Regions from separate parts of the Arthrobacter sp. NQ4 genome, predicted to be linked through region 2. Evidence: predicted binding sites of a transcription regulator. Region 2 holds the regulator's gene; each other region holds the start of a gene.
What was found. The regulator HrcA, encoded in region 2, represses chaperone genes, less so after heat shock. The targets are predictions, from matches to a motif close to TTNGCACTCGNNNNNNNCGAGTGCNAA.
Positions count from the first base shown of each region.

Region 1 (7,252 bases), on a different contig from region 2:
TCACCGCCCAGGCACCTGAGCTGATCGGCACACTCGTCCCGGTCTGGTCCGTCAGCCCGTACCTGATGACGGGCCTGCTCCCGGCAGAACAGCACTTCGACGCCGTCGTGATCCTCGACGCGGAGGCCACCTCCCTGCAGGCCGTCCTGCCGTCGATTGCCCGGGCACGGCAGGTGATCGCCTTCGGCGACCCGCGCATCGCCACGCCCCGGACGTTCACGGTTGGGGTGGAGCGGCTTGCACCCGGCGAGTCTGCCCACCACCGCGTCGAGAGCGCTTTTACCGCGCTCTCCGCAGTGCTGCCGGTGTGGCGCCTCAACGTGGTGTACCGCGCAGTGGACGAGGACCTGGTCCTGCAGCTCAGTAAGAACTTTTACGACGGCGGCCTGCGCCGGCTGCCCGAGGGCCAGTCGGCCACGGGGCTGGACCGGTCCCTGCTGGTGGAATACCTGCCGGACGGCACCGGCCTTCCCAGTGCCGACCACGAAGGCGTGGAGTCCGTGGTTGCCGAGGTCAACCGCGTAGTGGAGTTGGTCTTCGAGCACGCCCGCCTGCGTCCGCGGACCTCCCTCGCCGTAGTCACCGCCAGCCTGCGCCACGCCGCGAGGATTGGCGAGTCCATCCGGCTCCAGCTGTCCAACCAGCCGGGCCTGGCCGGATTCTTCGGCGCCGGCCCGGAGTCCTTCCGCGTGGTGGACCTGGAACGTGCCCAGGGCCTGGTCCGCGACCATGTCATTTTCTCGCCGGGATTCGGGCGGACCCCGCACGGCCGTGCCCTCCACAACTTCGGGCCGCTGTCCGCTGAAGGCGGCCGGGAGAAGTTTGCCCTGGCCATGACCCGGGCCCGGCGTTCCCTGCACGTACTTACGTGCTTCCGGCCCGAGGACCTGGACCACACCCGGCTTACCCACGGGGCGGTGGACCTGTACGCGCTGCTGGACCGGGAAATTTCCGGCAACACGGATCTTGGCACCCCCGCGTCCCGCGCCGCCGCCAGCGAACAGGCGCTGGGCGCGGACCCGTTGGTGGCGGATCTCGGTGACCGGCTGCGTGCCCGGGGCGCCAGGGTCTGGCACCAATACGACGGGGCAATCGATGTAGTGGCAGCCGCCGACCCCCTCAATACCATGGGCCAGGAGGACTCCGACATCCCGAGGCCGGTGGCCATCGAGTCCGACGGCACTGCGCAGTACCGCACCATGAGCGTGCGGGAACGCAGCAGGCTGCGTCCCCAACTGCTGGAACGCCTTGGCTGGCGGTACATGCCGCTGTGGACCATCGAAGTGTTCACGGACCCGTCGTCCTGCGCAGACCGCATTGCCGGCTACCTGGGCCTGGAAAAGATGGTGCTGCCGGGCAGGACCCACCAGTCTGCGGGCTTCCTTGACGACGACGTTGACCAGGCGCTCAATGGAATTGACGCCGCGCCGTCCGCCGGAGTTTCCTACCTGCCCGGGGATCCCGGCGCAGGCCGGACCGGTGACAGCGGACACCAGGAAGCGGGATCCATGACCGAGGAAAAGAAACCTGCTCACGGCAGGCTTGAGGAAGACGGCCGCGAGGAAGACATGCGCCAGGATGAGCTCCGGGACGGGCAGGCAGAAACAGTAACCGGCGGGGACGTTCCTGCAGGCCCGGCCGAAACGGCACCGGCGCCCCGGACGGTAACAGGCGGCACTGAAGAGATCCTCCCGAGCAAGGCGGCAGAGGATGACGCCCGCAGCTGGGGTGACCGGGAGGATGACCACGACACGTGGTTGAAGGAACAGAAGCCGCCGCACTGGGGCTGACCGGCGCAAGCTTACGGCGGGCCGACCAGGACGAAGAACAGCCGGCCATGGGTTGACGCTCCGGCCAGGCGTGATGCTTGTTCGGCGGTGGCTGCCACCACGATCAGACCGTCGGTCTCCGTGGTGCCCAGCCACTGGCCGCTCTGGCCGCCCTTGTTGGAGGTCCAGAGCACGCGGACGGCCGACGCCAGTACCTCCGACGGGCCTTGCTGGTCGAACCCGTTGGCCGATGTGAGCACAACGTTGACCAGTTGGCCGGGGGAGACCAGCTGAATCGACGAGGCATCCGCCATCCGCAGTGGAACTGCGGCTGAACCGGGCGGTGTACCCGCCAGGAGCCCGGGACCCACCAGCTGGGCATCGCTGAGGAGCTGGCCCTTGCGCATCGGTGCGGCGAGCTGTTTGCCGGTGGCGGCGGCGTCATCCCGGAGGAAGCCGTCGGCCACCATGCCAGGGGGCACCTGGACTCGGACCACGTCCGCGTCCGTCACGGCGGTCCCGGCAGGAAGATCCCGGGCTGCGGCCAGTGCGGTGGCGGTGGAGAGCGGGGCAGGAGTGAGCTGCTGGACGGCGATGGCGGCAGCTGCGCACAGCAACAGTGCAGCGGCGAGCCGGCGGTTCCGGCTCAACCAGGCGGCAACACGCGCGGGCAGGGGGCGGTTCCTTGGGCTGCGGGCAGCGCCTGCGGGGCCCGAAGAATACCGGAGGGCGGCACGGCGGCGGGGAAGAAGGGGCATGCGCCCACGCTAACTCCGGGCGCACGCGCAAGGGAGCCGGGATAAGGCCTATGTGGACAAAAGCGGCCGGACGCTGGAAAGCGCCGGCCGCCGTCGTGAAGTCTGTGCCGGATTAGCTCGCGGCGGCTGCGGGCGCCGGCGCGGCGGGGGCGGCAGCAGGCGCGGCCGGAGCCGCTGCAGGCGCGGCGGAAACGGAGCTGCCCTTGGAATCGCGCGAGTCCGTGCGGTAGAAGCCGGAGCCCTTGAAGACGACGCCGACGCTGTTGAACTTCTTGCGCAGCGTGCCCTCGCATTCAGGGCAGGACGTCAGGCTGCTGTCCGAGAACGACTGGACGATGTCGAAGGCGTGGCCGCAATCCTTGCAGGCGTAAGCATATGTTGGCACTGGTGCTCCTCCTCTTGGGCAAACGAGAGGTCCCGTGCTGCCTCCTGGTAAACCATTAGCAGTCGCAGGGCCTGAGTGCTAATTCTATCACTGTGCACGGAACGCCCGTGCTCAGTCGCCGCCCGCCAGGGGCCGGTACCCGGAAGGGACCAGGACGGCCGGGACCGGACGGTCGAACTCCTCGGCCGGGATCCGTCCGGCGGGCAGCAATTCATCCTCGTAGATAACAGCGGCCAGCGGGATTTCCTTCCCGGCCGTAGCGAGGTGCCCCAGGAATTTGTCGTAGTAGCCGCCGCCCTGGCCAATCCTGTTGCCGGCCAGGTCCACGGCTGTGGCGGGAATGAAAAGCACAGCGGCGTCGCCGGCGGTTTCGGGCCCGTGCCGGTGCCCCGTGGGTTCCAGGATGGGCGCGTACCTGCTGCGCTCGAAGCCGGTGTCCGGAGTCCAGAACACCCAGCTCAACTCCCTGGCCGGTTCGCACACCGGAAGCAGGACCTGGTGGCCGCTGCGGTGCAGGGCTTTGATCAGCGGGAGGGTAGGTGGTTCCTGACCCACGCCAAGGTATACGCATGCTATCCCGGGACGGCCTTCCGTCACCGATCCAGCCCAGGCTTCCCCATGGGTGGCCAGGGCCTGGCCGGCAGCTTCCAGTTGCGCCGGCGTCAGGCCTGCCCGCCGCTGCCGGTGGGTAGCCCGGATCCCGTCCTTGACGGCGTTTGTCTCCTGCAGCATATTGTCCTCCCTGAAGTCCGGTGTTCCGCGCCTTGAGGCCGCGTGCCGGCCTTCGGTGCCGGGGGTTACTGAAATACTTGACGCTGACGTTAGATTAGTCCGGTGAACACCAGTAAACCCAGAGTCCGCAAAGCCGTCATTCCCGCAGCGGGCCTGGGCACCAGGTTCCTGCCAGCCACCAAGGCCATGCCCAAGGAAATGCTTCCCGTCGTGGACAAGCCTGCCATCCAGTATGTGGTGGAGGAAGCCGTCCATGTGGGCCTCAACGACATCCTGATGATTACCGGCCGTAACAAGCGGGCCCTCGAAGACCACTTCGACAGGGTGCCGTCCCTCGAATCGACCCTTGAGGACAAAGGCGATACGGAAAAGCTTGCGTCCATCCAGGCCGCCAGCCAGCTGGGTGACATCCACTACGTCCGGCAGGGCGATCCCCATGGCTTGGGCCATGCCGTGCTCCGGGCGAAGCAGCATGTGGGCGATGAAGCCTTCGCCGTGCTGCTGGGCGACGACCTCATCGATGCCCGCGACGAACTCCTCAGCACCATGATCGACGTGCAGGCGAAAACCGGAGGGTCCGTCGTCGCCCTCATTGAGGTGGAACCCTCCCAGATCAGCGCCTACGGCTGCGCCGACGTCCAGGCCATCGACGGCGAGGACTATGTCCGCGTCAACCGGCTTGTCGAGAAGCCCTCGCCCGAGGAAGCACCGTCCAACCTGGCGCTGATCGGGCGGTATGTCCTGCACCCCGCCGTGTTCGAAGTCCTCGAGCACACGGAGCCGGGCCGCGGAGGCGAAATCCAGCTGACGGATGCCCTGCAGGAACTCGCCTCCGGTGACGGCGAGGGACATGGCGTGTATGGCGTGGTGTTCCGGGGCCGCCGTTACGATACCGGCGACAAGCTCAGCTACCTCAAGGCCTGCGTCCAGCTGGCCATCGACAGCGATGACCTGGGGCCCGGCCTGCGGGAATGGCTGCCGGGCTTCACCGCCGGCCTCTCCCGGTAGCGCCGTGCGCACAGGTCCCATCTGGCCGGCTACCCTCGAGTGCGGCGACCTGGTCCTGCGGCCCATCCGGTACCGGGACAAGAAAGAGTGGACAGAAGTCCGGTCACGGAACAGTGAGTGGCTGGCACCGTGGGAGGCCTCCAACCCGGACCCGTCCGGCGGACTTCCCGACTACCGGCACATGGTCCGCTCGCTCAACCTGCAGGCTGCACAGGCTACCGCCCTGCCCTTCGTCATCACGGAGTGGAGGCCGGGCCTGAGGAATCCGGCCATCGTGGGCCAACTGACGGTGTCTTCCATCGTCTGGGGTTCGGCCATGATGGCAACGTTGGGGTACTGGGTGGACCAATCCCGGGCGGGACGGGGGATAGCCCCCACCTCCGTGGCGCTGGTAACGGACCACTGTTTCCGTACGCTTGGCCTGCACCGGATGGAAATCAACATCCGGCCCGAGAACGGACCCAGCCTGCGGGTGGTGGAAAAGCTGGGGTTCCGGGACGAGGGGTACCGTCCCCGTTTCCTGCATATCAACGGCAAATGGGCGGACCACCGTTCGTTCGCCCTCACCTCCGAAGAGGTCCCGGAAGGCCTCCTGGGTCCGTGGCTGGCGTCGCGCCGGTCATAAATCCAACGGTTTGCCAGTGGGGGCACGACACACCGCAGCTAATGCGGCCTGAGCAGGCATGATGCTCATACGGTTTTGAGTGTGGACTTCCCCCTTAGCAGCTCAGTGATCCTTGTGGTTGCCGTCGCGCTCTGGATTGTATGGGTTGCCCCTTACGTCCTCCGGAACCGCAGGCATCAGTTCCAGCCCGCCGGCGAGTTCCTGGCAGACGCCCCCGCCGATGAAAGGCCGGATCCGCATGCCGGCCTGGTCCTGAACGTCGCCGCCCAGCAGGAGAAAGCAATGGAACCCAGGAAGAGTGCCGCATCCCTTGCCGGCACTGCAAGCACCCCACCTGCGGCGCCGTTCCGCATCCGCTACGGCCGCACTGGCCTGGCCCTTGTGGGACTCCTTTCCCTGGTGACTGCATTCATCTCAGGTGTGCTGCTTCCCTTCGGCATCGGCTCGCCCGCTCTGCCGCTCACCTGCACCCTGCTGACGGTTGCATCCGTGGCATTGCTGCGCTGGCTCGCCATCCGTGACCGCAAGGCGAAGGTGGACGCCGCCTTCCGCTCCGCGATGAGCGCCCCGGCGCGCCGTCCGGAAGACGCCGTCGCCCTGCCTGCGAAGCCCGAAACCGCCCCCGTGCTGCCGGAAAGCCGGCTTTTCGACGCCGAGGCGGGGGAGCCGAAGGTCAAACCGCTCACCGCCATGGAGCTTCGCGAAGCCGCCCTCGCCGTTGCCGTGGCTGCCGGCGACACCAGCGCACCGGCAGTTGCTCCGGCCGCCCCCGCCAGCACCCCCTGGGAGCCGGTGGAAGTCCCCAAGCCCGTGTACGTGGAAGCCCCAAAGGCGGAGCGTCCCGAGCCGAAGCCGCTTGAGCTTCCCGAAGCGCCCAAGGCGGTCGGCAAGCCGTCACTGAAGCAGGGCGCTTCCGCAGCGCCCGCGGCAGAGACGGCTGCTGCAGCGGAAGCACAGCAGTTGTCCAAGGCTCAAAGCGCCCTCAGCAACCTCGACGACGTCCTGCAGCGCCGCCGCGCATAGGGCCCGGCAGCGCCTTGCCTTCCTCCGCCGCCCACTGCGCGCGTCAATTGGCGTTGAGCCGGGAAAATTTGTAGCCTAGGGACACCGGTCTCGCACCGGCGGGCAGCAGTCCGCCAGGGCGCGGATACGTCCGGGGCTATAGCTCAGTTGGTAGAGCGCTTCGTTCGCATCGAAGAGGTCAGGAGTTCGAATCTCCTTAGCTCCACCATTTGCAGGCACCCGGCCGGTTCCGGCGGGTGACCGGCCCGCCCCCTCAGGACAGGGATGGAGTGCCGGGCCTTTCCCCCAGATAGCGGACAAGGTTGGACGGCCGGTAGGTGGGATCGCCATCATGCCGCTTCAGAGCGGACTCTGCCACCCGTTCGTGTGCCGGATCGGTTGACCCTATGGGCCTGACGTAGGCAGGCAGCATTCTCCAAAAACCAACGCGGGATTCCTGGATCGGCGCGTACTGGTTGTACGGCTCAACCGGCGCCCCTGCCGCGGCCCCGGAGGCATCGGGCCGGAAGGCAAGCCCTGCGCTCCGGGTGCGTTCAACGATCCATGACAAGGCAACGTCGGACAGCAGGGTGCTCCGATTGCCGCCGCCTACGTCCCCGTGCGTTCCGGTGAACCATACCTGTTCCAGTCTCTGGGTTCCCGCGTCGTCCTGCGGCTGCCAGAGCGTCGGAGCGAATGGTTTCCTTTTTTCATCAATTGCCAAGGCCTGGAACGCGTTGTCGACGGTAGTGGAGAGTGCCGTGTCGTGGAAGGCAAACCTGCGGTTGAACCTGTCAACGACAGGTACCCCGGTGAGCGGGATGCCGAGCGCCCCCACGGTGTCCCAGACCGCGATGCAGTGGATCCGGGTCTCGTGGGAGAAGGACCGGCGGAAGAGCGTGGCTTCGACCGAACGCGGGTTGGTGGTGGCAGTCCGGTCCCTGTAAAGGCTGAAGGCGGCGCCCAGCCTTCC
Region 1 is NZ_JARETC010000001.1:201,801-209,052, reverse strand. It holds gene PUN51_RS00930 (DUF4011 domain-containing protein) at 1-1,790, shown strand, start outside; gene cpaB (Flp pilus assembly protein CpaB) at 1,802-2,527, opposite strand; gene PUN51_RS00920 (FmdB family zinc ribbon protein) at 2,640-2,912, opposite strand; gene PUN51_RS00915 (5-formyltetrahydrofolate cyclo-ligase) at 3,024-3,644, opposite strand; gene galU (UTP--glucose-1-phosphate uridylyltransferase GalU) at 3,747-4,652, shown strand; gene PUN51_RS00905 (GNAT family N-acetyltransferase) at 4,657-5,277, shown strand; gene PUN51_RS00900 (hypothetical protein) at 5,383-6,300, shown strand; tRNA gene PUN51_RS00895 (tRNA-Ala) at 6,433-6,508, shown strand; gene PUN51_RS00890 (DUF2235 domain-containing protein) at 6,554-7,252, opposite strand, start outside.
Region 1: a site for HrcA is predicted at 2,968-2,994, ahead of PUN51_RS00920 (FmdB family zinc ribbon protein). Genes of this name have one in related genera too.

Region 2 (7,252 bases):
GGGCCGGTGGCCCCGCGGGGAGGCGCGGCTACTTAATCCAGCGCAGGTTGTACTGGTAGCGGTGCGGCTGGCCCTTGTTGACGTGGATCCCTGCTGCCACGGAGAAGCAGGTGAGCGCCACCCAGATCAGGGTGGCGATGACCGCGAAGATGTTTCCCACATAAGGGATGAACACCAGGATGTTGGCCAGCACGGCGGCGATGGTGGGCGGCAGGCTGAAGTTCAGCGCTTCTTTGGATTCCTGCGCGGTGAACGGGCCGCGGTCACGGAAGATCAGGTAGATCAGCAGCGAGGGGACGCACCCCAGTATCCCGCCGAAATGCGCGAGCGTGGCCCATTGGCGGTCTTCGCTGGCCGTGAGCGGCAGCGCATTGGCGGGGACGCCATGGTACTCGGAACGGCCCTGGCCGTCCCTGTGATCACGTGCGTTTTCTGCCACAGTCTGTTCCTTCGGAGGTGCAAGTGGTGCTGACTTCATGTACGGGCGCGGTGTGCAGCGGCCTTCGGAAAAGGCGCTGCACTACCAAGAATACTGGCTCCCGGGCCGGGGCCCGGCCTTCAGGGGACGGTGAGGAAGTCGATGACTTCCTCAACCCGCCCCAGCAGCGACGCTTCCAGGTCCGCATAGGTACGGACCGCGCCCAGCAGTTTCTGCCACCCCAGCCCGATGTCCTCCTTGGTGGCGTGCGGCCAGCCAAAGGCCTTCAGGATTCCGGTCTTCCAATCCTGTCCGCGCGGCACGGCAGGCCATTTGTCGATCCCGAGGACCGCGGGCCGGATTGCCTGCCAGACGTCCACATAGGGATGGCCCACGATCAGGACATTTCCGGCCGCGCCGGGGGATGCCATGACGGCGTCGGCTATCCGGGACTCTTTGGAGTCAGGGACGAGGTGGTCAACGAGCACGCCGAGGCGACGGCCCGGCCCCGGTTTGAAGGCGGCAACTGCAGCGGTGAGGTCGTCAATGCCGTGCAGGGGTTCGACGACGATGCCTTCCACCCGAAGGTCGTCTCCCCAGACCTTTTCCACCAGTTCGGCGTCGTGCTTGCCTTCCACCCAGATTCGGCTTGCCTTGGCGACCTGGGCCCGCTGGCCGGCGACCCGGACGGAGCCTGAGGCTGTCCTGCCGGCGGCGGGGCCGGAGGCTGCCGGCCGGGCGGCGGGAGGCATCAGCCGGATGGGGCGGCCCTCAAGGAGGAAACCGAAGCCGAGCTTGAAGGACCGGGACTTCCCTCGGCGGTCCTCCAGCGCCACGACGTGCATGCCGCCGGACTTTTCCACCCGGGTGACGGCGCCTACCCAGCCCGACTGGACATCCTCGAGCACCATGCCCCGCTCCACCGGCACCTCGGGCAATTCCGCCTTGGCCGGGGCGGAAATGCCGCGGGGCCCCCAGTTTTGGTAATCCATGGATTCAATCCGCCTAGCGCTAGGTCCTCCGCACCGGAATTTCGCCCGGAGCGGTACCAATGCTAACAACGGGCCGAGGCATAATAGACTGTTAGCACTTAGGCATGTCGAGTGCTAACAGTGGTGGCGCCTGGCGGGGCATGCGCCCCGGACCATGGATGGAGGTGGAGAGTGAGCGAGCCACGCAAACTGGAAGTGCTGCGGGCCATCGTGGAGGACTACGTCCACTCCCGCGAACCGGTCGGGTCAAAGGCATTGGTCGAACGGCATCATCTTGGCGTTTCGAGTGCAACCATCCGCAATGACATGGCGGCCCTTGAAGACGAGGGATTGATCACGGCCCCGCACACCAGTGCAGGCCGGATTCCCACGGACAAGGGCTACCGGCTCTTTGTCGACCAGATCTCGGCCGTCAAGCCCCTGTCGGCAGCGGAGCGCCGGGCCATCCAGTCCCTCCTGGAAGGCGCAGACGACCTCGACGACGTCCTGGACCGCACCGTCCGGCTGCTGTCGCAGCTGACCAACCAGGTGGCTGTGGTCCAGTATCCGCACCTCAGCAAGGCACTGGTGCGCCACATCGAGTTCGTGCTCCTGGCCCCCCGTAAGGTGCTGGTGGTGCTGATTGCCAACAGCGGCAAGGTGGAGCAGCGGGTCATCGACGTCGGCCAGGACCTTGGCGACGACGCCCTGGCCGCGCTCCGTACCCGCTTCCTTGCCGCACTCGCCGGAACTCCGCTCAGCCAGCTGGCCAAGGCGCTCCCCGCCGTCGTGGCCGGCACCGCGCACGGCCAGTGCCAGGCCGCGCACGCCCTGGCACTTGGCCTCGAGGGGCTGGCGCAAAACACCAGGGAGGACCGGATGGTCATGGCCGGGACAGCGAACCTGGCCAGGTCCAACGTGGACTTCCCCCTCAGCATCGGCCCCGTGCTCGAGGCACTGGAGGAACAGGTGGTGATGCTGCGGCTGTTGAGCGAAATGGCCCAGGACCACCGCGGAGTCGCCGTCAGTATCGGAAGGGAAAACCCTTATGACGGCCTTGCCGAAGCCTCCGTCGTGGCCACCGGCTACGGCCCGGACAGCGCCGCGAAGGTAGGGATCCTCGGCCCAACCAGGATGGACTATCCCACCACCATGGCCGCCGTCAGGGCTGTGGCCCGCTACCTTTCCAGGATTTTGGGGCCCTGACTCTTCGCCGCCGGAGCCTTTTCCGGACCGGAACACAGAGCGGGGCCGCCCAAACTGAACGCAGTACAACAAGGAAGAGATACGAACTTTGAGCAGCCACTATGACGTCCTTGGAGTCTCACCCGAAGCTACGGGCGAAGAGATCAAAAAGGCCTACCGCAAACTGGCCCGCACCCTTCACCCGGATGTAAACCCCGGTGCGGACGCTTCAGAACGCTTCAAGGCAGTAACTCACGCCTACGAGGTCCTTTCCGACCCCCAAAAGCGGAGGATCTACGACACCACAGGCAACGAGAACGGCACGGACAACGGCTTCGGCGGTGCCGGTTACGCGGGCCAGGGCTTTGCTTTCCAGGACATCTTCGACACCTTCTTCGGCGCCGGTGGCACCTCCGGCCCGGCTTCCCGCGTCCGCCGCGGCCAGGACGCCCTCATCAGCGTCCGGATCGACCTCCGCGACGCCGTGTTCGGCGTGAACAAGAAGCTCGAAGTGGATACTGCCGTGGTCTGCCCCACCTGTGACGGATCCTGCTGCCGGCCCGGCACCCACCCCGAGCGCTGCGACATCTGCGGCGGCAGCGGCCAGGTCCAGCGGGCCGTGCGTTCCATCCTGGGCCAGGTCATGACGGCCGCCCCCTGCGGCACCTGCGAAGGTTTCGGCACGGTCATCAAGGATCCCTGCAACGAGTGCAGCGGCCAGGGCCGTATCCGCAGCCGGCGGTCGCTGACCATCAAGGTTCCCGCCGGTGTGGCCACCGGAACCCGGATCCAGCTCGCCGGGCAGGGCGAAGCCGGACCTGCAGGCGGACCGACCGGTGACCTGTATGTGGAAATCCGCGTCAACAATGACGCCACCTACGTGCGGGAAGGCGATGACCTCCACGCCACCCTGCACATCCCCATGACGGCGGCTGCACTGGGCACGGACGTCAGCCTGGAAACGTTCGACGGTACCCAGGACATCGACGTCAAGCCCGGAACACAGTCCGGCGAGATCATCACCCTGCGTGGCCTGGGTGTCACGCACCTGCGGGGATACGGCCGCGGGGACCTGAAGGTCCACCTCCAGGTGGACACTCCGGCCAAGCTCGACCCGGCACAGGAGGACCTCCTCCGGCAGCTCGCCAAGCTCCGCGGCGAACAGATCACCGAGGGCAAGCTCGCCGCCAGCGGCGGCATGTTCGCCAAGCTCCGGGACCGGCTCGGTAACCTGTAGCGGTGAGCAACCCCGTCTTCTTCACCTCCGCCGGTTCACTGGCGGGCATGGTGCCCGGCCAGCTCTTTGTCCTCGAAGGGGCGGAGGCCCGGCATGCAGTCACCGTCAAACGCCTGTCTCCGGGCGAGGCGGTGGACATTGTCGACGGCGCCGGCGCGCGCATGAGCGGCACGGTCTCCTCCGCCGCGCCCACGGGACTTGAAGTGGAGTGCGGCGCACTGGCAATGGAAGACAGGCCGGACGTCCGTCTGGTGCTGGTTCAGGCCCTGGCCAAGGGCGACCGCGACGAACTGGCCATTGAAACGGCCACCGAGCTGGGCATCGATGCTGTCATACCCTGGCAGTCGGAGCGGTCCATTGTGCGCTGGAAAGGTGACAGGGCCGCCCGCGCCCACGCCAAGTGGGAGTCCACCGTGGCCGCCGCCGCCAAGCAGGCGCGGCGCGCCTGGATCCCCGAGGTCCGGGCCGCCGTCGATACTGCCGGGCTTTCCGCCGCCGTGGAGGGTGCAGACCTGGCCGTCATCCTCCACGAAGATGCCGTGCGTCCGCTGCGCACCGTCCTGGAAGCGTGGCAGGGGAGTGGGCACGACGGAATCCGGGAAGTCCTGCTGATCGTCGGCCCGGAGGGCGGAATCAGCCCGCGGGAAGTAACGAAACTCTGCGACAAAGGCGCTGTGACCGCCCTGTTGGGGCACCACGTCCTGCGGTCCTCCACGGCCGGGCCTGCCGCCGTCGTGCTTGCAAGCGACATCCTTGGCCGGTGGACGGCTACCTGACCTTGAAGGACCTGGTGTCCTCGTTGCGGTCCGGCTCCCCGCCGGACCCTGCCTGCGCCACCCGGAGCTCATAGTCGCCGGCCGGCAAGGTCAGTGCCAGCGTAAAGACGCCCGCCTGCCCCTGCCCGGCGCCGGCCGTGGTTTCACCGGTCAGGAACGGGGCCTTGCTGCCGCCGTCCCCGGACTGCAGGATCTGCCAGCGGAGCTTTGCTCCCGGCGACGTGCTGCGCCCGGTGATCTTTACGCTGCCGGCAGGTTCCTCGGTGCTTTCCTGCGGATCAATGATCCACACCGGCGCCACCAGCCCGGCTGCCCGGGTCATCAGTGCGCCCAGCTGGACTTTTCCGAACGCGACATAGTCCGTGTGGCCGTCCACGAGGATCCGCACCCGGACCTGCTGCCCTGTGTCGATCAGGCCCGAACTGGCAGCGGCAGCGGTTGCCGTGTAGATCAGCTGTTGGATGGCGCGGGCGGCCATGTCGGCGTCGAGGTTGCTGTTGAAGGCGTCGGCCGAGACGTCGACCGTGATGATGTCCTTGCCCGAGATGGAGGTGGCAAGTTTGTCCGGGTTCTGCCACGGCGTAAAGAAGTCGGGGTCCAGCGGCTTCTCCGACATCATGGCGCGCAGTGCCCGTGTCACCGGGTTCTCCTGTTCCGGAACGTCCCGGAACTCACGGTAGAGGAAGATGTTCCCTCCGCTGCGGCCAATCCAGTACACCGGGGCCTTATTGGAGGACTGGGTGGTTTCCAGCGGGGCGCTGGTGGCTGGCGCGTCCGGCATGGTGCCGCCTGTGGCCGGTACTGAGGCGGAGGTGACGGAGGGCGTTGGTCCGTTCTCGGCGGTGCAGGCTGCAAGGGCGGGAACGAGCACCAGGATTCCTGCGAGGACGGCAGGGCGCACTCGGCCCATCGGTCGTCCTGCCCGTTCGGGCACAGAGGTTTCCGGCACTGTCCTGCCTAGTCCTTTCCTGGCGTGGCGGGCCGATCCCCCTGGCGGCCTGGCGTTCCAGCAGACGCTGGATTTCCAGCATTGCACAGGGGAGGGTGCCTCCAGCCGCTCTTTGGCCTCCCCGGCCGCAACTGCAACGGGAACGATATGAGGCCGATATGAAGTTGATACCTAACGCGGCATTCTTACCCGTTTGCGGGTCCACTTCCCTGGCTGAGGGGCCGGTGCCGCGCGCAGCGGGGTGACCCGCCTGGTCTGCGTTCCAGTGCCCAGTCGGGGCGGCTGCTGGCGTAAGATAAAGGGATCGCTGGGCAAGGAGCACCGTGCAAGGGGCGCCGGCATCAGCCGAAGCAAACAAATGATGTCGATCTTCGAGGGGACCACGGGCCTGCGGGCCAGCACCATGACTGAATCAGCAAATGGTAAGCGCCGGCTCAACACGGGCGACGGCAGTCCGGGGGAATTCCCGCACTCCCTGCCTGGCATCCGGACCGAAGTAGTCCTCTTTGAGAACTCCGACCAAATGGTTCAGTCGCTCGGCAGCCATGACGAGGCGCTGCGGTTCATCGAAGAGCAGTTCCCGGACGTCAACTTCCATGCCCGTGGCAACGAACTGTCCATCAGCGGCCCCGTCAGTGACGTTCCCCGCATCATGCGGCTCCTCCAGGAAGTCCGTGGCCTGGTGGCCCGGGGCACGGTCATCACGCCCGCGGTGCTGCAGCAGCTGGTTGCCCTCCTGCGCACCCAGTCACTCCAGAATCCCGTGGATGTGCTCACCCACGACATCCTCTCCAGCCGTGGCAGGACCATCAGGCCCAAGACGCTGAACCAAAAGAACTACGTTGACGCCATCGATGCCAACACGGTCATCTTCGGCATCGGCCCGGCCGGCACCGGCAAGACCTATCTCGCCATGGCGAAAGCCGTCCAGGCACTCCAGCAGAAAGAGGTCAGCCGGATCATCCTGACGCGCCCTGCGGTGGAGGCGGGGGAGCGGCTCGGGTTCCTGCCCGGCACGCTCAGCGACAAGATCGATCCCTACCTGCGCCCGCTCTACGACGCCCTGCACGACATGATGGACCCGGAATCCATCCCGCGGCTCATGGCGGCCGGCACCATCGAGGTGGCGCCCCTTGCCTACATGCGCGGCCGCACCCTCAACGACGCCTTCATCATCCTTGACGAGGCCCAGAACACCACGCCGGAACAGATGAAGATGTTCCTCACCCGGCTCGGGTTCGGATCCAGGATGGTGGTCACCGGAGACGTCACCCAGGTGGACCTGCCCTTCGGAACGCGTTCCGGGCTGCGGATCGTCGAAGAAATCCTGCAGGGCATCGAGGGCGTCAACTTCTCTGTTCTGGATGCCGCCGACGTTGTGCGGCACAGGCTTGTTGGCGACATCGTCAACGCCTACAGCATCTGGGATGAAGCCCAGCGGAACCGCGTCAAACATTCAGCAAGCCGCGAAAAACGGGGGGAACACGCGTGAGCATAGAGGTGAACAACGAGTCCGGCGTCCAGGTGGATGAGTCGGGGCTCGTGGCCCTGTCGCGGTACATTTTTGAGCAGCTCTACATCCATCCGCAGGCTGAACTCTCCATCCTCCTGGTGGATGAACCGGCCATGGAGAAGCTGCACATCGAGCTGATGGACGAACCGGGAGCCACGGACGTGCTCTCGGTTCCCATGGACGAGCTGACTCCAGGGACCCCT
Region 2 is NZ_JARETC010000002.1:296,817-304,068, reverse strand. It holds gene PUN51_RS05225 (DUF4870 domain-containing protein) at 29-439, opposite strand; gene PUN51_RS05220 (DUF3097 domain-containing protein) at 559-1,410, opposite strand; gene hrcA (heat-inducible transcriptional repressor HrcA) at 1,582-2,595, shown strand; gene dnaJ (molecular chaperone DnaJ) at 2,684-3,811, shown strand; gene PUN51_RS05205 (16S rRNA (uracil(1498)-N(3))-methyltransferase) at 3,814-4,587, shown strand; gene PUN51_RS05200 (GerMN domain-containing protein) at 4,580-5,497, opposite strand; gene PUN51_RS05195 (PhoH family protein) at 5,940-7,028, shown strand; gene ybeY (rRNA maturation RNase YbeY) at 7,025-7,252, shown strand, end outside.

Region 3 (7,252 bases), on a different contig from region 2:
CCTGACGCGCAAGGCCGGCAAGGGCCTGGCAAGCGAGTTGGTGCCACTGGGCTTCGACCTCGACTTCGCGCCGGACACGGATGTGACCGTCGGTCCTGCAGACCCCACCATCGGGGCGCGTTCCATGTCCGGCGACCCGGCCGCGGCGGCGGCCCAGGGCACCGCCTTCTCCCAGGGCATGCTGGACGCCGGCGTGCTCCCCACCGTCAAGCACTTTCCCGGACACGGCTCGGTGACGGCGGATTCCCACCTCAGCCTCCCCGTCCAGCCGGCAGGCATCGACGTGCTCCGGGGCCGGGACTGGAAACCCTTCGAGGCTGCCGTCGCAGCGGGCCTCCCCGTGGTCATGACCGGGCACATTGCCGTACCCGCGCTGGAACCAGGCGTCCCGGCGTCGCTCTCTGCCCCCAGCTACTCGGCGCTCAGGGGTTTGGGCTTCAAGGGCGTGGCCGTGACGGACGCCCTCAACATGGGCGCCGTTGACAAGCAGTACCCGGCCGGCGCGGCTGCAGTGAAGGCATTGGCCGCCGGTGCCGACCTGCTGCTGATGCCCACGGACGTGGAGCAGACGCACGCCGCCATCGTCCAGGCCCTGGCTGCCGGCACCCTTCCCGCCGCACGCCTGGATGAAGCAGCGCAGCGCGTGGCCACCATGATGATCTGGCATGCCCGGACCACCCCGCCTGCCGGAACAGCGGGCTCAGGTGCGCCGGCCGGAAGCGGGGCCGCCCTGTCCGCCCAGGTCTCGGCGTCGGCCGTTACCGTTGTTTCCGGTCCCTGCAGCGGACCCCTGGTGCCCGGTTCCGTGCGGGTGGCCGGCGGGGGACCGGGGGACCGGGAGCGCTTCGAAGCCGCCGCAGCGCGCGCCGGGCTCACCGTGGGATCAGGCCCGCTGGTCAACCTCATCGGGTTTGGTGGAAAACCGGCCGGTGGGGACATCGCAGTGTCCCTCGACGCTCCGTGGCCGCTCCAGGGGTCCAGCGCGCCGGTGAAGGTGGCCCTCTATGGCCGGACCGACGCCGCCTTCGACGCGCTGGCCGCCGTGCTGGCAGGGAAGGCGCCCGCTCCGGGAAAGCTGCCCGCCGCCGTCGGGCCTTTCCCCGCGGGAACCGGCTGCCCCCGACCCAACTAAGTAGCGCGAACTGTCGTTTTGAGGCGTCAAAACGACACTTGGCGCTACCCAGTTGGGCTGGAACGCGTTTAATGGTCTGGTGCCCATTCTGAATAAAGACATGACCCTCTGCATCTCGCTCTCGGCCCGTCCCAGCAACAACGGGACCCGGTTCCACAACCACCTTTACGGGCAGCTGGACCTGAACTGGATCTACAAGGCCTTCGCGCCCACCAACCTGGAACAGGCCATTGCCGGTGTCCGTGGGCTGGGCATCCGCGGCTGTGCCATCTCCATGCCGTACAAGGAAGACGTCATCGCCCTGGTGGACGAGATGGACCCCTCCGCCAAGGCCATCGACTCGGTGAACACCATCGTGAACACGGACGGGCACCTCAAGGCGTACAACACCGACTACACCGCCATCGAACAACTCCTCGCCACCAATGCAGTCCCCACGGACTATTCGGTGCTGGTGCAGGGCGCCGGGGGCATGGCCAAGGCCACGGTTGCCGCCCTCCGGGACGCCGGATTCACGGACGTCACCGTCCTGGCCCGGAACGAGGCCGCTGGGCGTGCGCTCGCGGACCAGTACGGCTTCCAGTGGCGGGCAGCGATCGACGGCGGGACGGCCGGCTTGATCATCAACGTCACCCCGCTGGGGATGGCCGGCGGGGCGGAAGCGGACACTGTGGCTTTCCCGGCGGAGGCCATCGAGGCGGCCCGTCTGGTGTTCGACGTGGTGGCGCTGCCCGCTGAGACACCGCTTATCAAGGCCGCCCGTGCGGCCGGCAAGCCGGTGATCACGGGGGCCGAGGTGGCCACCATCCAGGCACTGGAGCAGTTTGTCCTCTATACGGGCGTCCGGCCCACCCCGGACCAGGTGCGGGCCGCCGAGGAGTTCATGCGCGCCCAGTAGGGGCAGCTAGGCGGGTTCCACCACGATGGCCACCCGGTCCTCACCGATGCGCGTCAGGACCAGGGTGCCCGTTTTGCCGCCCTTCCTGGCGTTCTTTCCGCCGGGCAGCAGCTGTTTCCGCAGCTCTTCGGGGGTGACGGCGGTGCCGCGCTTCTTGATGTCCAGCACGGTGATGCCCTCCTGTTTCACCCAGGCCTTGAGCGCCTTCACGTTGTAGGGCATGACCTGCAGGACCTTGTAGGCCCGGGCGAACGGGGTGGTCAGGAGTTCGGGAGCGCAGATGTAGGCAATGTGTTCGTCCACCAGGTGGCCGCCGAGCTGCAGTGCTACGTCCGCCACCAGTCCGGCGCGGATCACGGCGCCGTCGGGTTCGTACAGGTGTCCCTCCACCGGTCCCACCGGCGCTGACGGGCCGTCGCCGAAATCCTCCGGGCTGGTCAGCTCCGCCGGAGCCTTCGGCCCCAGGACCAGCGCGGCGCGGCGGACTCCAGGCCGGCGCACGGCGTTGAACCACAGGGTCACCTCGGTGACGTCACCGGCCACCGACACCCATTGCGCCTCGCAGCTTGCGGGCACGGATTCATGCGGCATGCCCGGGCCCATCTTCACGCCCACTGCCTTGCCCCGGGCGGCCAGTGATTCCACGAAGGACAACGGCGGCGAAAATGCCTCGGGGTCCCAGATCCGCTTGGTGCCGGAAGTGGAGGTGACCCGACGGGCAGGGTCCAGCCAGACGCCGTCCACCCCGTCCAGCGGAACCGATTCCGCATCCGCATGCACCACCGTGGCGTTGGGGAACGGGATGAGGTTCACCGTGGCGCACGCCGCCGTGGTTTCGTCCATTTCGACGGCGGTGACATTGATGTCCAGCGAGGCCAGCGCCAGGGAATCGGCGCCGAGGCCGCACCCCAGGTCCGCCACGCGGCTGATCCCCGCGGCAGCGAACCGCTGGGCGTGGTGGGCGGCGACGTTGAGGCGTGTGGCCTGCTCCAGGCCCGCCTGGGTGAACAGCATCTGCCGGGCGAACTCCCCGAATTTCCCCTCTGCCTTGGTGCGCAGCCGTGACTGCGTCAGGACGGCGGACACGAGCCCGGCGGGGTGTCCGGCTTTCCGGAGAGCGGAGTTCAGCTCGAAAGAGTCCTCGTCCCGGTAGGGGCCCAGGGACGCCAGCAACTCCCAGCCTTCGGGGGTCAGCAATGGTGCGATCTGGTCCTGTGCAATCTGGTCCTGGGGAGCGTGAGCCATGGGTTCCAGCCTAGTGGAGGAGCGCGTGGCCGGGATGCGGATAGTGTTGAATCCATGGATGAGAGCGCAGCCCCCCGCGAGACCGGCGACCACGAGTCCGGGGACCGCCATCCGGGCAGGTTCGCCCGTCCTGTGCTGATCGCCGCCGCCGTCGTGGCCGTGGTCTGCATCGCGCTGCTGGTGATCATTTTCCTGCTCGATACGTTCAACGCCACCGTTTACTCGGTGGGCGGCAGCGACGTCCAGGACAACACCCAGGAGGCCCGGGACATCCGCGGGCTGTACGACGGCGCGCGGGCCGGGAGCATTTTCTTCCTCGTTGCCGCGCTGCTCGCCGCAGCGGTGTCCGGCTGGGTGCTCTTCCGGGGACGGAAGCAGGGCGGCAGCGACACGGAGGGCGGCGAGGACGTGGACTTCGACGACCTGGGCCGGTAGGGACAGGGCGTCCTTTCGCGTCCCCGGCCACCCGCCGTCGTCCGCCCCGGTCTGTACGCCCACGACGAAACGTTGGCACTCACCTTGACCGAGTGCTAACTCATACATAGAGTCTTCATTAGCACTCTCCCTAGGAGGGTGCTAACACATGAAGAGCTGCCAGCCAGGCTGCTGCCGGCACCGCGACGACGGTTTGCCAGCTACGGCGGAAAGCTTTCCAGTCCACGAATTTGCTGACGAAAAGGAGAGGTCCGAGTGTCGGTCTCTATTAAGCCTCTTGAGGATCGTATTGTTGTCCGCCCGCTCGAAGCCGAGCAGACCACGGCTTCCGGCCTGGTCATCCCGGACTCCGCACAGGAGAAGCCGCAGGAAGGCGAAGTTGTCGCCGTAGGCCCCGGCCGCTTCGAAGATGGCAACCGCGTTCCCGTTGACGTAGCCGTTGGCGACGTCGTCATCTACTCCAAGTACGGCGGAACCGAAGTCAAGACCGGCGGCACCGAGTACCTCGTGCTGTCCGCCCGCGACGTCCTGGCAATCGTCGTCAAGTAACTCTTCCGGATCCCCGTGCTGCCGGCCATGCTCACGCTGGCCGGCGGTGCGGGGTTTCTGTCTTTGAAAGGACAAAACCATGGCAAAGCAGCTTGCGTTTAACGACGCTGCCCGCCGGTCCCTTGAGGCCGGCATCGACAAGCTCGCGAACACCGTCAAGGTGACGCTCGGCCCCCGCGGCCGCAACGTCGTCCTGGACAAGAAGTGGGGTGCCCCCACCATCACGAACGACGGCGTCACCATCGCCCGCGAAGTCGAGCTGGACGACCCCTACGAGAACCTTGGCGCACAGCTGGCCAAGGAAGTAGCGACCAAGACCAACGATGTTGCCGGCGACGGCACCACCACCGCCACGGTCCTGGCACAGGCGCTGGTCAAGGAAGGCCTGCGCAACGTCGCAGCCGGCGCTGCCCCCGGCCAGATCAAGCGCGGCATCGAGGTTGCGGTTGAGGCCGTGGCCGCCCGCCTGCTGGAGAACGCCCGCCCGGTCGAAGGCACCCAGGTAGCCAATGTTGCCGCCATCTCGGCGCAGAGCGACGAAATCGGCGAACTGCTCGCCGAGGCCTTCGGCAAGGTGGGCAAGGATGGTGTCATCACCATCGAAGAGTCCTCCACCACCCAGACCGAACTGGTCCTCACCGAGGGCATGCAGTTCGACAAGGGCTACCTGTCCCCGTACTTCGTCACCGACGCGGAGCGCCAGGAAGCAGTCCTCGAGGACGCACTCATCCTGATCAACCAGGGCAAGATCTCCTCGATCCAGGAATTCCTGCCGCTGCTCGAAAAGGCGCTGCAGAGCTCCAAGCCGCTGTTCATCATCGCCGAGGACGTTGAGGGCGAGGCCCTGTCCACGCTGATCGTCAACCGCATCCGCGGCACCCTGAACGTCGTAGCCGTCAAGGCTCCCGGCTTCGGCGACCGCCGCAAGGCCATGCTGCAGGACATCGCCACCCTCACCGGTGCGCAGGTTGTCTCCCCGGAACTGGGCCTCAGCCTGGACTCCGTGGGCCTGGAGGTGCTGGGTACCGCCCGTCGCATCACGGTCACCAAGGACAACACCACCATCGTGGACGGCGCCGGTTCTGCCGAGGACGTCGCTGCACGCGTTGCCCAGCTGCGCGCCGAGCTGACCCGCACCGATTCCGACTGGGACCGCGAAAAGCTCCAGGAACGCCTGGCTAAGCTTGCCGGCGGCATCGGAGTCATCAAGGTCGGCGCTGCCACCGAGGTTGAACTCAAGGAAAAGAAGCACCGCATCGAGGACGCTGTGTCCTCCACCCGCGCTGCCCTCGAAGAAGGCATCGTTGCCGGCGGCGGCTCCGCCCTGATCCACGCCCTCAAGGCACTGGATGAGGACGCTTCCGTCAAGGCCCTCGAAGGCGACGCCGCCGCAGCCGTGGGCATCGTCCGCCGCGCACTGGTGCAGCCGCTGCGCTGGATCGCCCAGAACGCCGGCTTCGATGGCTACGTTGTCACCTCCAAGGTTGCCGACCTTGAGACCAACAACGGCTTCAACGCCAAGTCCGGCGAGTACGAGGACCTGATCGCCGCGGGCGTCATCGACCCCGTCAAGGTCACCCGTGCGGCCCTCCGCAACGCGGCCTCCATCGCCGCCCTGGTTCTCACCACCGAGACCCTGGTCGTGGAGAAGCCGGCCGAAGAGGACGAGCACGCAGGCCACAGCCACTAACGCTGCGCCCTGGCGGCTTACCGCTGAAAAGGCTGGTCCGGCATCTGCCGGGCCAGCCTTTTGCGTTGCTGCTTCTGGGGCGGTGGGGACTAGCCGGCGTCCATCTCCCGCGTCTCAACTTCTCCGGCACGCTCGTACACCAGCGACACCGCACCCTTGGGGAAGCTGCGGGCCTGCTCGGCCAGCGTGAAAGTGGAGGGAACCGTTCCCTCATCGAACAGGCGCTTTCCCTGGCCCAGGACCACCGGGTACAGCCAGAGGTGGAGGCGGTCCAGCACATTGGCAGCCAGGAGGGAACGGATCAGCATCCCGCTGCCGAACATGTGCAGCTGCCCGTACCCGTCCCGGAGGCCGCCGGCGGCCGCGGCATCCGGCAGGACGGTGGTGCCGGCCCAGTCCGGGTCCGCCAGCGTGCCGGAGACAACGAACTTGGGGACCCGGTTCAGGGCATCGGCTATGTCACCGGACTGATGCGGCCAGTAGGACGCAAAGATGTCATAGGTCTTCCGGCCGAGGAGGAGTGCATCCATCCGGCCGATCTCGTCCGCTATCGACGCGCCGGCCTCGTCGTCGGACACCGGCGCCTGCCAGCCGCCGAACGCGAATCCGCCTTCGGGGTCTTCTTCACGGCCGCCCGGCGCCTGGTACACGCCGTCGAGGGTGATGAACAGGTTCGCCACGATGATCCCCACGCGCACATTGTGGACCCGCGCCGGGGCTCTGTCCAGTGTCCCTGTCCGGGGCCCGTGGCAGGATGGTGCCATGCTGCTCCTTGAGCTCGTGGACACCACGAAAACCGTCGCATCGACCCGGTCCCGGCTCGCGAAAGTGGATGCTTTGGCCCACCTCCTGCGCCGGCTGGAACCTGCTGAGATCCCGACGGCGGTGGGTTTGCTCAGTGCCAAGCCCCGTCAGGGCCGGGTTGGCGTCGGTTGGAGCGCCGTGGCGGCGGCCAAGGAAGAACCCGCCGCGGAGCCAAGCCTCACCGTGGCGGATTTTGATGCCGCGCTGGACCGGCTCCTGGCAACGGCGGGCAGCGGGTCGGGTGCGGGGCGGGCCTCCATCCTCGGGACGCTGATGGGAGCGGCCACCGCGTCGGAGCAGTCGTTCATCGCCGGCGTGCTGCTCGGGGAACTGCGCACCGGCGCCCTGGAAGGAGTCCTGACGGATGCCATTGCCCGCGCCGCAGACAGGTCCGTCGAGGCGGTACGGCGCGCGGCAATGCTTTCCGGGGACCTCGGAGGAACCGCCCTCCTGGCGCTCACCGGCACCCCGGCCGAGCTTGACGCCGTCGGCCTGGTGG
Region 3 is NZ_JARETC010000001.1:230,210-237,461, reverse strand. It holds gene PUN51_RS01045 (glycoside hydrolase family 3 N-terminal domain-containing protein) at 1-1,132, shown strand, start outside; gene PUN51_RS01040 (shikimate 5-dehydrogenase) at 1,212-2,030, shown strand; gene PUN51_RS01035 (class I SAM-dependent methyltransferase) at 2,037-3,275, opposite strand; gene PUN51_RS01030 (hypothetical protein) at 3,330-3,710, shown strand; gene groES (co-chaperone GroES) at 3,966-4,259, shown strand; gene groL (chaperonin GroEL) at 4,339-5,949, shown strand; gene PUN51_RS01015 (dihydrofolate reductase family protein) at 6,039-6,641, opposite strand; gene PUN51_RS01010 (ATP-dependent DNA ligase) at 6,712-7,252, shown strand, end outside.
Region 3: a site for HrcA is predicted at 3,783-3,809, ahead of groES (co-chaperone GroES). Genes of this name have one in related genera too.